Regions from separate parts of the Nocardia jiangsuensis genome, predicted to be linked through region 1. Evidence: riboswitches for the same ligand, from Rfam matches in the RefSeq annotation. Region 1 holds a riboswitch; each other region holds the start of a gene.
What was found. A riboswitch is a leader RNA that binds a small molecule or an ion and turns the genes downstream of it on or off. The one in region 1 is predicted to bind S-adenosylmethionine.
Positions count from the first base shown of each region.

Region 1 (5,084 bases):
CCGGCTACAAGGGCGAATGGCCCGAGTTCAAGGAGCGCTTCGCCCGGCTCCGCGAGTCGGTCGCGCTGATGCGCGCGCTCTGGACCGGCGACCGCGTCGATTACGACGGCGAGTACTACCACACCGTCGGCGCCTCCATCTACGACGTCCCCGAGGGCGGCATCCCCGTCTACATCGCCGCGGGCGGCCCGGTCGTGGCCAGGTACGCCGGCCGCGCAGGCGACGGCTTCATCTGCACCTCCGGCAAGGGCATGGAGCTCTACACCGAGAAGCTGCTGCCCGCCGTCGCCGAGGGCGCCGCCAAGGCCGAACGCGACCTCGACCCCATCGACAAGATGATCGAGATCAAGATCTCCTACGACACCGACCCCGAACTCGCACTGGAGAACACCCGCTTCTGGGCCCCGCTCTCCCTCACCCCCGAGCAGAAGCACTCCATCACCGACCCCATCGAGATGGAAGCCGCCGCCGACGCGCTGCCGATCGAGCAGATCGCCAAGCGCTGGATCGTCGCCAGCGACCCCGACGAGGCCGTCGAGCAGGTCAAGCCCTACCTCGACGCCGGCCTGAACCACCTGGTCTTCCACGCCCCCGGCCACGACCAGCGCCGCTTCCTCGACCTCTTCCAGCGCGACCTGGGGCCGCGGCTGCGCAAGCTGGGCTAGGAGTCCAGTTCGAGCCGATCCATCGTCGCCGCGAGTTCGGTGAGCGCGGCGACGATCTCGGCGAACCGCTCGGCGCCCAGCTCGGCGGCGAGCCGGTGCGCCACCTGCGCGTGCTGCGGGGAGATCCGGCGCACCGCCGCCAGCCCCTCGTCGGTGACGGCGACCAGCTTGGCGCGCCGGTGCGCCGGATTCTCCCGGTACTCGGCGAGCCCCTTCCCGACCAGCAGATCGGCGATGCGCTGCACGCTCTGCCTGGTGATTCCCATGGCTCGCGCTATGCCCGCCACCGGGAGCGGCTCGGGCAGCACCGCGCCGAGCACCTGCCACCAGGCGGCGGTGAGCCCGGCGGGGGCGGCGAGCTTCTCGGCGACCGCGAGGAAGCGGCCGTTCAGCGCGAACGAGGTGATGGCCGCGGTGCTGAACAGCTCCTGCTCGGTCACGCCCCGTGCTCCGCGAGCACGGCGTAGGCGCTCGGGTCGCGCTCGGCGAAGAGCCGGAACCAGGCGTCGAGCACCTGCGGCTCGTAGACGTCGAGCGCCGCGAAGACCTGGTGCGCGAAGTGGAACGGCGCCAGCGAGGTCGCGGTGATCACGTTGCCGTCGGTGACCGCGGGCTCGTTCCTGTAGTGCGCGCTGCCCGCGTAGCCGCTGGCCGCGAGGTAGCCGGGGTCGTTGCTGGTGTGCGCCCTGGTGTCGAGCAGCCCGGCCTTGGCGAGCCCGAAGGTGGCGCCGCAGATGGCGGCGACCGGGCGTCCTGCGTCGAGGAAGCCGCGGGCCAGCCCGGCGAAGCCCGCCAGCTCGTCGCCCTGATCCCAGAGGTTCGCCCCCGGCAGGATGAGCGCCGCCGCCCGGTCGAGGTCGACCTCGGCCAGGTCGACGTCGGGCAGGACGCGCATGCCGCCGCCGGTGGTCACCGGCTCGGTGTCGCGGCCGACCGTGCGCACCGCGAGCGAGCCCGGCTCGCGCTGCAGCTCGGGGTTGTTGAGGTAGGCGATGGCGGCCCCGACCTCCCAGTCGGCCAGGGTGTCGTAGACCGCCGTGTACACGATGCGAGGTTCCGAAGTCATGACAGCATACTGTCAAATCTGACAGGATGCTGTCAATGGCTCAGCCCAGCGCGTGGTCCAGGTCCGCGATCAGGTCCTCGACGTCCTCCAGGCCGACCGAGATGCGGACGACGCCGTCGGTGAGCCCGATCCCGGCCCGCCCCTCCGCGCCCATGGCCCGGTGCGTGGTGGTGGCCGGGTGCGTGATCAGCGTCTTGGCGTCGCCGAGGTTGTTCGAGATGTCGACCACCCGCAGCCGGTTCAGCACCTCGAAGGCGCGCTTCTTGCCCTCACCGTCGCCGGCGGCGAGCTCGAAGGTGACCACGGTGCCGCCGCCGCTCATCTGCGCGGTGGCGAGATCGTGCTGCGGGTGCGTCTCCAGGAACGGGTAGCGCACCCAGCCGACCGCCGGGTGACCCTCCAGGAAGCGGGCGACCTTGAGCGCCGACTCGGTGGAGTGCTTCACACGCAGCGGCATGGTCTCCAGCCCCTTGAGCAGGGTCCACGCGTTGAACGGGCTGAGCGCGGGGCCGGTGTGCCGCATGAGCGTCTTCACCGGGCCGTCGATGTACTCCCGGTCGCCGAGGATGGCGCCGCCGAGCACCCGGCCCTGGCCGTCGATGTGCTTGGTGCCGGAGTAGACCACCACGTCGGCGCCGAGCTCCAGGCTGCGCTGTAGCAGCGGGGTGGCGAAGACATTGTCCAGCACCACCTTCGCGCCCGCCGCGTGCGCGAGCTCGCTGACCCGCCGCACGTCGACCAGGTTCTGCATGGGGTTGGCCGGGGTCTCGAAGAAGACCGCCTGGGTCGGCACCGAGAGCGCCTGCTCCCACTGGTCCAGATCCTCGCCGTCGACGAAGACCGTCCGCACGCCCCAGCGCGGCAGGATCTCGTTGGCCACCACGAAGCAGGAGCCGAAGAGGCTGCGCGCGGCGACCAACCGGTCGCCCGCCTTCAGCAGCGCGCCGAGCGCGGTGAAGACCGCCGCCATGCCGCTCGCGGTGGCGAAACACGCCTCCGCGCCGTCGATCAGCCGCATCCGCTCCTCGAAGACGGCGACCGTCGGGTTGCCGTAGCGGGAGTAGACGAAGTGCTCGACGTCGCCGGTGAAGGCGGCCTCGGCCGCCTCGGCGCTCTCGTAGACGAAGCCGGAGGTGAGGTAGAGCGCCTCGGAGGTCTCCTCGAACCCCGAGCGGCGCAGCCCGCCGCGCACGCCGAGCGTGGCCGGGCCGACGTTCTCCGGCAGCGGCCGCTCGAAGGAGCCGCCGGTGATCACGACTGCCGCCAGGGCAGGCCGTCGGCGCGCCAGCCCGCGATGCCGCGGCGGCCGTCGCCGTCCAGCGGGCCCTCGAAGCCGTCGATCACGTTGTAGGAGGGGGCGATTCCGGCGCCGGTCGCCAGGCTGGCGGCGTGCGCCGAGCGCTGGCCGGAGCGACACAGGAACACGACCGGGGCCGCCGGATCGCGCCCGGCCAAGGCCTGGTTCAGTTGCTCGAGGAAGGCCGGGTTCGGTGTGCCGGTGCCGTCCACCCACTCGATCAGCGCGGTCGGCCGGTCCACCTCGGTGGTGTCCGGGACCCCGACCCAGCGCCACTCGGCCTCGGTGCGCACGTCGACCAGCACCGCGGACGGATTGTCGCGCAGCAACTCCCACGCCTGCTTCGGGGTGATGTCACCGGCATAACTCATGTCGAACCTCCTGTGATCCACGCTTGCCGCACGGGAACGCCACATACGGCCAGGTCGTCACCCGGAGCACCCCGCCGCGGAGGAGGGTTGCCGACCAGCCGAGCCGGGGCTTGACGCTGGTTCTCATGACCTTGCGATCCGAGATTGCCCCGGGAAAGCGGGTGCTGTCAACACGAGTTCTCCCGCGTCCGGGCGCGTCATCCGCAGACCAGCCAGCGGTCGCCTTCCTTCGCCAGGTTCCAGGTGACGGTGGCCGTGCGGCCGTCCACCCGCGTGGTCACCGTGATCCGGCCGCGCTCGCCGTCGACCACCGGGTTCACCAACTCGGCGACCTCGATATCGGTGCTGGTTTCCGGCCCGCCCAGCTGCTCGGCGAGCGGGGAGGCGGCCTCGTCGAAGCCGGGGCAGGCGGTGCCGGGCGGGGGCACCAGATCGCTGCGGCCGCGGGCGTCGGCGTAGTTGCGCACCGCCGCCGCCAGCTTGTCCGCCTCTGTGACATTTTTCTCAGCGGGCGAGAGCACCCCGGCGATCACGATTCCCACCAGGACCAGCACCACGAGCACCCCCGCCGCCACGAACGGCACGATCGATCGGACTTCCGGCTCGTCGCCACCGGGCTGCTGCTCGCTCATCCCCCGATGATCACCGATGACCTGGGCCGTCGGCGCACCGGCCCCGGCAGGATACGCGCTGCGTACCCGGGTCGCGGGCCGCGCGGAGCAGGGCCGATAGAATGGCTGCTTGCGACTCGTGCCGGAGCCGCCGTCCGTTGCTCCGGGGAGAATGGGAGCGCGGTTCCGGACCGATCTCAGGTTAGCCTGGGCTAAGTAGACGCCAGATGAACGTATCGACCGAAGGTGCGCGTGAACATGACCGAACAGAGTGAGGCGGCCCGGCCGCTCCGCATTGCGATCGTGGGTGCAGGCCCGGCCGGGATCTACGCCGCCGACGCGCTGATGAAGTCCGACACGGACGTCTCCATCGACCTCTACGAGCGGATGCCGGCGCCGTTCGGCCTGATCCGCTACGGCGTCGCGCCGGACCACCCGCGGATCAAGGGCATCATCACCGCGCTGCACAAGGTGCTGGACAAGGAGCAGGTGCGGCTGCTCGGCAACATCGACTACGGCACCGACATCACCCTGGACGATCTGCGCCGCTTCTACGACGCCGTGATCTTCTCCACCGGCGCCAACGCCGACCGCGCGCTCACCATCCCCGGCATCGAGCTGGACGGCTCCTACGGCGCCGCCGACTTCGTCTCCTGGTACGACGGCCACCCGGACGTTCCGCGCAGCTGGCCGCTGGAGGCGGAGAAGGTCGCGGTGCTCGGCGTCGGCAACGTCGCGCTGGACATCGCCCGCGTGCTCGCCAAGACCGGCGACGAGCTGCTGCCGACCGAGATCCCGCCGAACGTCTACGCGGGCCTCAAGCAGAACAAGGCCGTCGAGGTGCACGTCTTCGGCCGCCGCGGCCCCGCGCAGGCCAAGTTCACCCCGCTGGAGCTGCGCGAGCTGGACCATTCGCCGACCATCGAGGTCATCGTCGATCCGCAGGACATCGACTACGACGAGGGCTCCGAGGCCGCGCGCAGGCACTCCAAGCAGGTCGACATGGTCGCCAACACGCTGGAGCAGTGGGCCATCCGCGACCAGGGCGACCGCCCGCACAAGCTCTTCCTGCAC
Region 1 covers NZ_JBHSAX010000014.1:252,527-257,610, forward strand. The annotation lists gene fgd (glucose-6-phosphate dehydrogenase (coenzyme-F420)) at 1-665, shown strand, start outside; gene ACFO0B_RS15460 (MarR family winged helix-turn-helix transcriptional regulator) at 662-1,105, opposite strand; gene ACFO0B_RS15465 (DJ-1/PfpI family protein) at 1,102-1,731, opposite strand; gene ACFO0B_RS15470 (O-succinylhomoserine sulfhydrylase) at 1,772-2,986, opposite strand; gene ACFO0B_RS15475 (rhodanese-like domain-containing protein) at 2,983-3,399, opposite strand; SAM riboswitch class IV at 3,414-3,530, opposite strand; gene ACFO0B_RS15480 (Rv0361 family membrane protein) at 3,597-4,031, opposite strand; gene ACFO0B_RS15485 (FAD-dependent oxidoreductase) at 4,269-5,084, shown strand, end outside.

Region 2 (5,084 bases), on a different contig from region 1:
GAGCCGCCGATCGCGGCGGCCAGCCGCTCGATGCCGAGCAGGTCGGCCAGCGCGATCTCGGCGGTCACCTGGTCGCGGATGGAGATCTCCGGGAACCGGCTGCCCCACGGCTTGCCGTCGGGGGCGGGGGCGGCGGGGCCGGTGCTGCCCTTGCAGCCGCCGAGCACATTGGTGGCGATCACGCACCACTCGTCGGTGTCCAGCGGGGCGCCGGGGCCGACCATGCCCTCCCACCAGCCGGGCGCGGGATTGTCCGGGGCGCTGGCGACGTGCGCGTCGCCGGTCAGCGCGTGCTCGACCAGGATCACGTTGTCCAGCGCGGGGGAGAGCTCGCCCCAGCGCTGCACGGCCAGCCGCACATCCGGGACGACAGCGCCGTTCTCCAGCTTGACGTCGCCCACCGCGATCACGCCGGACGTGCCGTCCGGTGGTGGCAGCAGGGCGGTGCCCGCTTCGATACCCACGGTCACGACGCCGCGTCGAAGCCCGCGCGCAGGTCGGCCAGGATGTCCTGCAGCCCCTCGATGCCGACGGCGAGCCGGACCAGCCCCGGCGTGACGCCGGAGCTCGCCTGCTCGTCCGGGGTGAGCTGGGAGTGCGTGGTGGAGGCCGGGTGGATCACCAGCGAGCGCACGTCGCCGATATTGGCGACATGGCTGTGCAGCGTCAGCGCGTCGACGAACTTCTTGCCCGCCTCGACGCCGCCCTTCAGCTCGAAGGCGATCACCGCGCCCGCGCCCTTCGGCGTCAGCTGCCTGCCGCGCTCGTACCAGGGCGAGGTGGGCAGCCCGGCGTAGGCGACCGAGGTCACCGCCGGGTGCGTGGCGAGGAACTCGGCGACCGCCTGCGCGTTCTGCACGTGCCGCTCCATGCGCAGGCTCAGCGTCTCGATGCCCTGGCTGATCAGGAAGGCGTTGAACGGCGAGACCGCGGAGCCGAGGTCGCGCAGCAGCTGCACCCGTGCCTTGAGCGCGAAGGCGGGCGCGCCGAGCTCGGCGAAGACTGCTCCGTGGTAGCTGGGGTCCGGGGTGGTGAAGCCGGGGAAGCGGTCCTCGCCGGATTCGGTCGTGCCGGTCCAGTCGAAGGTGCCGCCGTCGACGATCGCCCCGGCGATGGCGGCGCCGTGGCCGCCCAGGTACTTGGTGGCCGAGTGCACCACGATGTCGGCGCCGTGCTCCAGCGGCCGCAGCAGGTAGGGCGTGGCCACCGTGTTGTCGACGATAAGCGGGACGCCCGCGTCGTGCGCGACGGCGGAGATGCCGGGCAGGTCGAGGATGGCGCTGCTCGGGTTGGCGATGGTCTCGCCGTAGAACGCCTTGGTGTTCGGCCGGACGGCGCCGCGCCACTGCTCCAGGTCGTCCGGGTCGTCCACGAAGGAGACGGTGATGCCGAGCTTGGGCAGGGTGTAGTGGAAGAGGTTGTAGGTGCCGCCGTAGAGGTGCGGGCTGGAGACGATGTGGTCGCCCGCGTTGGCCAGGTTCAGGATGGCGAAGGTCTCGGCCGCCTGGCCGGAGGCGACGACCAGCGCCGCGACGCCACCCTCGAGGGCCGCGATCCGCTGCTCCACCACGTCCTGGGTGGGGTTCATGATCCGGGTGTAGATGTTGCCCGGCTCGGCGAGGCCGAAGAGCGCAGCGGCGTGCGCGGTGTCCCGGAAGGTGTAGGACGTGGTCTGGTAGATCGGCAGGGCACGGGCGTTGGTGCTGCCGTCGGGGGTCTGCCCCGCGTGCACCTGCTTGGTCTCGAAGGACCAGTTCGCGGTGGGGTCGGTCGTCTCGGTCACGTGTTACCTCCAGAAAGCGCGCTTGCTCCCGGCCGTCGGGAGCCGGGTCATCACCCGGAGCACCCCGCCGCTGCTGGAGGGTTGCCGGCCAGCAAGCCGGGGCTTCGCGCTGGCACTCATGACCTGTTCGACATCGTAACCGGACCGAGGTCTGCCGATCGAACCCGAGTGCGGGGCTATCCACAGGTGAGCGTTGTGAATGCGATCACAGGGGGTTCACGGGCGCTCTGGGCGGGTGGGTGCTGCGCCGCCCGTGGCTCTCGTCGTAGGCTCGAACGGTGAGCAAGGGGCGTGTCCTCGGTCACGCCGGACCTACTCGCGAGTAACGAGCCAGGGTCGCCGCAAGGGTGACCCTCGTCGTTCCCTGCGAGGTCGGGCAGCAGTACGCTTGTCTTGTTTGCACCACAGGGTCTCGCCGACCAAGCGGGACATCGATGTTGTCTGTTGGACAGCTGGGGTCCGCTCACAAGCGTGTTCGCCTGGCCGTGCAATGAGGGCACACACCCTAGGAGGACACGAAGATCCATGTCCAAGATCAAGGTTGAAGGCACCGTCGTAGAGCTCGACGGCGACGAGATGACGCGGATCATCTGGCAGTTCATCAAGGACAAGCTGGTCCACCCGTACCTCGATGTGAACCTCGAGTACTACGACCTCGGCATCGAGTACCGCGACAAGACCGACGACCAGGTCACCGTGGACGCCGCCGAGGCGATCAAGCGCCACGGCGTCGGGGTCAAGTGCGCCACGATCACCCCGGACGAGGCGCGGGTCGAGGAATTCGGGCTGAAGAAGATGTGGCGGTCGCCGAACGGCACCATCCGCAACATCCTCGGCGGCACGATCTTCCGCGCGCCGATCATCATCTCCAACGTCCCGCGGCTGGTGCCGGGCTGGACCAAGCCGATCATCATCGGCCGCCACGCCTTCGGTGACCAGTACCGCGCCACCGACTTCAAGGTGTTCGAGGCGGGCACCGTCACCCTCACCTTCACCCCGGAGGACGGCAGCGAGCCGATCGTGCACGAGGTCGTGAAGATGCCGGAGGCCGGCGGCGTCGTCATGGGCATGTACAACTTCAAGAAGTCCATCGAGGACTTCGCGCGGGCCTCGTTCAACTACGGCCTGCAGCAGAACTACCCGGTCTACATGTCGACCAAGAACACCATCCTCAAGGCCTACGACGGCATGTTCAAGGACACCTTCCAGGAGGTGTTCGACGCCGAGTTCAAGAGCCAGTTCGACGCCGCCGGGCTCACCTACGAGCACCGGCTGATCGACGACATGGTCGCCTCCTCCATGAAGTGGGAGGGCGGCTACGTCTGGGCCTGCAAGAACTACGACGGCGACGTGCAGTCCGACACCGTCGCGCAGGGCTTCGGATCGCTCGGCCTGATGACCTCGGTGCTGCTCACCCCGGACGGCCAGACCTGTGAGGCCGAGGCCGCGCACGGCACCGTGACCAGGCACTTCCGCCAGCACCAGCAGGGCAAGCCGACCTCGACCAACCCGATCGCGTCGATCTTCGCCTGGACCCGCGGGCTCGAGCACCGCGGCAAGCTGGACAACACCCCCGAGGTGATCGGCTTCGCGCAGACGCTCGAGGACGTCGTCATCAAGACGGTCGAGGGTGGTCAGATGACCAAGGATCTGGCCGCGCTGGTCGGCGGGGACCAGGGGTACCTGAGCACCGAGGAGTTCCTCGGCGCGCTCGACGTCAACCTGGCGCGCGCGCTGCGCTGATCTCGCTCGCGCAGGCCCCCGTTCCGCTGCTCGCGGAGCGGGGGTTTTGCGATTGACAAGGCCCCGCGTCGGCACAAGAGTGGTCAGCAGAGGGATATGGGGGCCGGCGATGCGGGGAGGGTTCTACAACCATGTGGACGATCCTGACGAATTCTGGGACGACGAGCCGATCACGCGGCGGGCCGCTCCGCCCGTCGCAGCGGTGGCGGCCGAGCCGCCGCCACTGACGGAGCCCGCCCCGTCCACCGTCGCTTCGCCGCGCGTCTCCATGGCGATCGACGGGGGATGTCTCCCTATCGGAATTTCGACGAGCCCGGGGTGGCGACCCGGGCCGGGGGTGGCCGGTGAACTCATGGCGGCGTACCGGGCAGCCGTGGCTGAGCGCCTCGAGCAGCTGTGTGGCAGCGGCAGCTGGCCAACCGAGCGACAAATCTCGGATGCGGCTGTTCCCGATCTCCGGACCATGCTGACGGTGCTGCTGGAGACCCGCACCTGGGACGAGTACAGCAGGCTCTCCAGCGAGCTGATCGGCAACGGGCGGGTTCCATGCGGCGGGCCGGGCCGTCGTGCACGGGGAGCACGCCGTCACCATGATCGCCGACCGGACGTACATCCGCTCGATCGCGGTGCGCGGGGAATGGGCCGCGACGGCCCATCCCGACGAGGTCTGCGACGAGATTCTCGGCTGCGCGGACAGGATCCGCTCGGTACGCCCGCGGCTCGGCGCGCGCGGGGACTATTCACGCTGGACGGACACCGAGCTCGAACACGAACTCGATCTGCACCGGCTCCGACTACTCGATTCCGAGGTGCACCGTGACCGATGAAGTGGGCGTGAGCATCGCCGCGATGCGCTTGGCCGTTCGGAGCTGGCAGGAAGCCGCCGTCAGCGTCGGCGAGGGTGTCGGTACGACATCGAAACTCGAGATCGCGGCGACGCACGCCGGAACATTCGCGGAGGCCCTCGGCAAATACCAACCGGCACCCGGGTACTTCCGTGACCGGCTGAGCGAAGGCGTCACGGTCCTCGAGGACATCGCGGAAGTCCTGAACGCGGCCTGCAACGCCCATGAGGCCGAGGAGCGGGCGAGCACGGGCCAGCTGACGAAGCTGGAGAGCGAGATATGAGCGGCGACCGGGCGAGCCTCATCGACAAGATCTCGTACATCAGGGAGAAGAAGGATCGAATCGGCGATCTCCCGGCGAAGGTGGACGACTATGCCGGGGTTCTCGTGTCGCACGTCCGGGCCAGCGGTTACGGAAGCGCTGTCGTGAACCCGCTCGGGGCGCTGAGCGTCGAGGACGCGGTCGACGAGATCTGGCGGGAACGAGACAAAGCGAACAGCGCCATCCGGGAGACCTGGGCGAAGCTGGACCAGCTCGATCCCGATCTCGAAGTGCCGGTGCGGTTCATCGATGTCGCGAACGAGTGGCGCGGGCTCAGGAACACCCTCATCGAAGTCGGGAACAACTTCAACGACACCAATCTCGCCAGCGAATGGCAGGGTGCCGCAGCGACCAGGTACGCGGAACTGCGGGTGCGACAGAAGGACGCCTT
Region 2 covers NZ_JBHSAX010000017.1:625,938-631,021, forward strand. The annotation lists gene metX (homoserine O-acetyltransferase MetX) at 1-470, opposite strand, end outside; gene ACFO0B_RS21960 (bifunctional o-acetylhomoserine/o-acetylserine sulfhydrylase) at 467-1,783, opposite strand; SAM riboswitch class IV at 1,797-1,907, opposite strand; gene ACFO0B_RS21965 (NADP-dependent isocitrate dehydrogenase) at 2,309-3,526, shown strand; gene ACFO0B_RS21970 (hypothetical protein) at 4,093-4,353, shown strand; gene ACFO0B_RS21975 (hypothetical protein) at 4,343-4,654, shown strand; gene ACFO0B_RS21980 (hypothetical protein) at 4,651-5,084, shown strand, end outside.
Region 2: linked by a shared signal. The riboswitch ahead of ACFO0B_RS21960 (bifunctional o-acetylhomoserine/o-acetylserine sulfhydrylase) and the one ahead of ACFO0B_RS15475 (rhodanese-like domain-containing protein) in region 1 are both predicted to bind S-adenosylmethionine.

Region 3 (5,084 bases), 740 kb from region 1:
GACGGCGACCGTCGGGTAGCGCTCACGCAACGCGGTGACCAGCTGCGCGGCCGCGAGCGAGCCGCCGCCCAGGTCGAAGAAGTCGACGTCGGGGCCGGTGATCTCGGCACCGAGGATGGAGTCCCAGATCCCGGCGATCCAGAGCGCGGTGCCGGTGAGCTCGTTCTCCGGGTCGTCCTCGGCGGCGTTCGGCAGTGGCCACGGCAGGGCGTCGCGGTCGACCTTGCCCGAGGTCCTGGTCGGCATGTCGTCGACGATGGCGAGCCGGGGGACGAGCGGCGCGGGCAGCTGCCCGGCCAGCATTGCGCGGGCGGCGCGCAGGTCGTAGTCGGTGTCCGGGCCGGTCAGGTAGCCGATCAGGACCTTGTTGCCCGCCCTGGTGGTGCGGATGGCGGCGGCCGCGCCGGTGACGCCGGGCAGGTGCTGCAGCGCGTTGTCGATCTCGCCGAGCTCGATCCGCCTGCCGCCCAGCTTGATCTGGTCGTCGGCGCGGCCGAGGAAGACCAGGCCTTCGCGGTCGTTGCGGACGAGGTCGCCGCTGCGGTAGGCGCGGTCCCAGCCGAGCGCGGGCAGCGGGGCGTACTTCTCCGCGTCCTTGGCCGGGTCCAGGTAGCGGGCAAGCCCGACCCCGCCGATCACCAGCTCGCCGGTCTCGCCCTCCGGCACCGGCTCGCCATCGACGTTCACCACCACCAGGTCCCAGCCGTCCAGCGGGAGCCCGATGCGCACCGGCGGCTCGCCGGTCAGCCTGGCGGCGCAGGCGACGACGGTGGCCTCGGTGGGGCCGTAGGTGTTCCACACCTCGCGGTCGGTGTCGCGGGCGAGCCGCTCGGCCAGCTCCGGCGGCACCGCCTCGCCGCCGAAGATGAGCATCCGGACGCCGTCCAGCGCCTCCGCGGGCCAGGTCGCGGCCAGCGTCGGGACGGTGGAGACCACGGTGACGCCGCGCCGCATGAGCCACGGGCCCAGGTCGGCACCGGTGCGCACCAGATCACGCGGGGCGGGGACCAGGCAGGCGCCGTTGCGCCAGGCCAGCCACATCTCCTCGCAGGAGGCGTCGAAGGCGACCGAGAGTCCGGCAAGCACCCGGTCGCCGGGGGCGATCGGCTCTTCCTGCAGGAAGAGGTTGTGCTCGGCGTCGACGAAGGCGGCGGCATTGCGGTGCGTCACCGCGACGCCCTTCGGGGTGCCGGTGGAGCCGGAGGTGAAGATGATCCAGGCGTCGTCGTCGGGGGTGGGCAGGTCGGCCCAGCCGCTGTCGTCGGCGGGCGCCTCGGCGGCATCGCGGGTGCCGGGCAGGATGCCGTCGGCGGTGACGATCACCGCCACCTTCGCCTCGCCGAAGACCAGCCGGGCGCGCTCCTCGGGGTCGTCCGCGTCCACCGGGACGTAGGCCGCGCCGCAGTAGAGCACCGCGAGGATGGTGACGTACAGCTCACGATTGCCGGAAGGTAGCCGAATGCCGACCCGGTCGCCGCGCCGCACCCCTGCCGCGGCGAGCCGGTTCATCGCTACCTCGATCTCGACCACGAGTTCCAGGTAGCTGAGCACCGTCTCGCCGTCGTCGATCGCGGCGGCGTCCGGGAATTCCTGCGCGGTAGCGGTGACGATGTCGACGAGCGTGCGCGGCGGCGCGGCGAGCGCGCCGCGGCGCAGCGGGTCGGGGAGCGTGGCCGTGCCGGGCGGCGCCGAACCGGGGGCAGCGGAATCGAGTTCCTCCGGATGGAGCTGTGGTCGGACCATGACGTCCCCACCACCTTTCATCGATGTGCCCACACTTCCCGCTCGTTCTGCCATGTTCGGGTTACCAGCGGGCGAACCCGGCGGCGACCGGTTGTTCACGCTACTCGGCCGGGCGGGCATCTGCGCTGGTCGAGCGGGTGCGTCGCTGTTCATCCGGCGTTCACCCGGCGACTCCTGCCTGGTGGGGTGCGCGCCGCGGGCGGGCTGTGATCTTCGCCGGAGCGGCCCTTGACAACCCGGGCGTGGCTTTGCCAGTCTTTTCGGCAGGTCATGAGTACCAGCGTTCAGCCCCGGCTTGCTGGTCGGCAACCCTCCTCCGCGGCGGGGTGCTCCGGGTGACGACCGGGCCGTCGTCCGACCGGACGCGGCAAGCGCGGACTCGGCACTCCTGATGTTGCGGGTCCCCGAATGTTGGGATGACGTGATGACCGCTGTTCTCGAACCGACCTGTGCCCCGCTCGCGGCGACCTCCGGTGACGACCTCGCCGTCCCGCTGGTGCAGGGCGGCACCGTCGGCTACGCGAACTTCGACTACGCCGCGAGCGCCCCCGCCATCGCCGCGGTGACCGAGCGGGTCTCGACGCTGCTGCCGTACTACGCCAGCGTGCACCGCGGCGCCGGCTACGCCTCCCGGGTCTCCACCGACTGCTACGAGAGCGCGCGCGGCACCGTCGGCGCCTTCTTCGACGCCGCCGAGGACCAGGTCACCGTCTTCACCCGCGGCACGACCGACTCGCTGAACCTGCTGGCCGGCTGCGTGCCGGGCGACACCGTTGTGCTCGACATCGAGCACCACGCCAACTTCCTGCCCTGGCTCGCAGGCGGCCGCCGGGTGGTGACCGCGGCCGACACCGTCGCCGAGACGCTGCGCAGGCTCGTCGCCGAGCTGTGCCGCGAGCCGGCCGCGCTGCTCGCCGTCACCGGTGCCTCCAATGTGACCGGGGAGCTGCTCCCGCTGCGCGAGCTGGCCGAGATCGCGCACCGCTGCGGGGCGCGGCTGCTGGTCGACGCGGCGCAGCTGGCGCCGCACCGGCGGATCTCACTGCGCGACACCGGGATCGACTACCTGGTGTGCTCGGGGCACAAGCTGTACGCGCCGTTCGGGGCCGGGGTGCTGGTCGGGCGGCGGGACTGGCTGGACGCGGCCGAGCCGTACCTGGCCGGGGGCGGTGCCGTCCGCTCCGTCTCGGTGACCGAGACCGAGTGGGCTACGGCGCCGCAGCGGCACGAGGGCGGGTCGCCGAATGTGCTCGGGGCGGCGGCGCTCGCCGCGGCCTGCGCGGCGCTCGCCGCGATTCCCGAGGAGCGGTTCGTCGCGCACGAGCGGGCGCTGACCGCGCGGCTGCGGGACGGGCTGGCCGGGGTGCCTGGCGTTTCGCAGCCGCGGATCTTCACCGACAGCGGGGAGGGGGTGGGGATCGTGGCCTTCACGGTGGCCGGGTTCGCGCCGGGGCACGTCGCGGCGTACCTCTCCGCGGAGCACGGGATCGGGGTGCGCGACGGGCGCTTCTGCGCGCACCCGCTGCTCGAGCGGCTCGGGTTGCCTGCCGCGCTGCGGGCCAGCGTCGGGGTGGGGACGACCGTCGAGCACGTGGACCGGCTGATCTCGGCGCTGCACACGCTGGTGCGCGGTGAGTCGGCCTGGTCCTACGCCGCCGAGGGCGGGGCGTGGAGCCCGGTCCCCGAAACCCGTCCGCTCGGCGCGGACGCCTTCGGCGCCGCGCCCTGCGCCGGATTCTGACCCCTGTATCGGGGCCTCGAGCGGCCGCCTCGACTCGGTTGCGCTTCGAGTCGGATGGCGGGCCGGGGCGGCCGGGCCGGACCATCGCCGTGGTCCGGCCCGGCCGACCACCTCTGCTCGGTGTACGAAGACTCAGCCCAGTTCGGTTGGCTGGTGGTAGCGGCCGTCGTAGTAGAGGAGCGGCGCCGCGGGCGACGCGCCCCGGGTCTCGTCGTGGACGTGGGTGACGAGCCCGGCGACGAAGGTGTGATCCCCGATGTCGAAGCGCTGGTGCACCACCGCGCGCAACCAGAGCGGTGTCTCGTGCAGCACCGGCTCACCGGACTCCAGCTCGGCCCAGAGCGCCGGATCGGCGAACCGCTCCGCTGCGCTGCGCGAGAACCGCTGCGCCAGCTCCCGCTGATGTGCCCCGAGGAAGTGGATCACCACCGACTCGGCGGCGCGCAGCGCGTCCAGGCTGGACGAGGTGTGCGCGATGTTGAACGACACCAGCGGCGGGTCCAGCGAGAGCGAGGCGAACGAGGTGGCGGTGAAGCCGACGGGGCCGTGCGCGGCCCGCAGCGTCACGATGGTGACGCCCGCCGGGTAGTGCCGCATGGAGGCGCGGTACTGCTCGGCGGTGATGCCGTCGGAACTGGGTGCACTCACAGCAACGAACGTACGCGGTTCAGCCCATGTCGACCGGCTGTCCGGCGGTGATCCGCACCAGTTCGGTGAACGAGGTGCGGAACAGCGTGCCCGGATGCCCACCCGCCGCCCACAGCTGCGGATGCGCGGCGAGCGCGGTGTCCACCCAGGTGGAGAGGTTCGCCGGGTGCCCGAGCGGGGCGACCCCGCCCGCGGGCTGCCCGGTGACCTCCCGCGTCAGCGCCTCGGGGGCGGGGGTGAGCGCGCCCTCCAGCCGCGCCGCCGTGCGCGCCAGGTGCACCGGCCGCGCACCGGCGACCAGGAGCAGCACCGGTTCGTCGTCCAGCAGGAAGACCTGGGCCTCGACGATGGCGCCAGGGTCGACGCCGAGGGCGCGGGCGGCGTCCTCGGCGGTATCGATGGGTTCGGGCCGGGTCAGGATCACGCCGTGGTGCCCCCGCGAGATCAGGGTGTCGGAGACCCGGATCGCGCCCGGTGGCAGGCTCGACTTGCGCATGCGACCAGGGTAGGGCCGTACCCCCGGTCCGGGGTCGCGGTTCGGCTGCCGCGCAGTCTCGATGCGGCAGTTGACGATCCGCGCTCAGTACTCGGGGTAGCCGCCCTCGGGGCCGAGCATCCGCTCGATCCGCGCCGAAACGATCTTGGCGAGCGTCGCCACCGTGCGATCGCCGCAGGCCTCGTGCAGCACGGAGTCGAAGGCGCGCTCCCTATCACCGGGGGAGAGCGCCAGCAACTCCAGCTCGACGGCATTGTGCAGGTCGTCGTGGTCGGAGTAGGGCCGCCCCGCGCTGATCCGCGCCGCCCAGGTGACGCAGCAGCAGCACTCGAAGAGCGCGTGCACCGCGCGGCCGTTCGGCATGGTGTTGAAGCGGTCGAGCCCGATTCCCTGATGCATCAGCATGGCGACCTCCGAGGGGCGAGAGGACCATCATCGGCTCCGCTCCGGTGCCCG
Region 3 covers NZ_JBHSAX010000014.1:996,257-1,001,340, forward strand. The annotation lists gene ACFO0B_RS18965 (Pls/PosA family non-ribosomal peptide synthetase) at 1-1,764, opposite strand, end outside; SAM riboswitch class IV at 2,010-2,123, shown strand; gene ACFO0B_RS18970 (aminotransferase class V-fold PLP-dependent enzyme) at 2,168-3,484, shown strand; gene ACFO0B_RS18975 (flavin reductase family protein) at 3,617-4,081, opposite strand; gene ACFO0B_RS18980 (YbaK/EbsC family protein) at 4,152-4,628, opposite strand; gene ACFO0B_RS18985 (2-oxo-4-hydroxy-4-carboxy-5-ureidoimidazoline decarboxylase) at 4,713-5,033, opposite strand.
Region 3: linked by a shared signal. The riboswitch ahead of ACFO0B_RS18970 (aminotransferase class V-fold PLP-dependent enzyme) and the one ahead of ACFO0B_RS15475 (rhodanese-like domain-containing protein) in region 1 are both predicted to bind S-adenosylmethionine.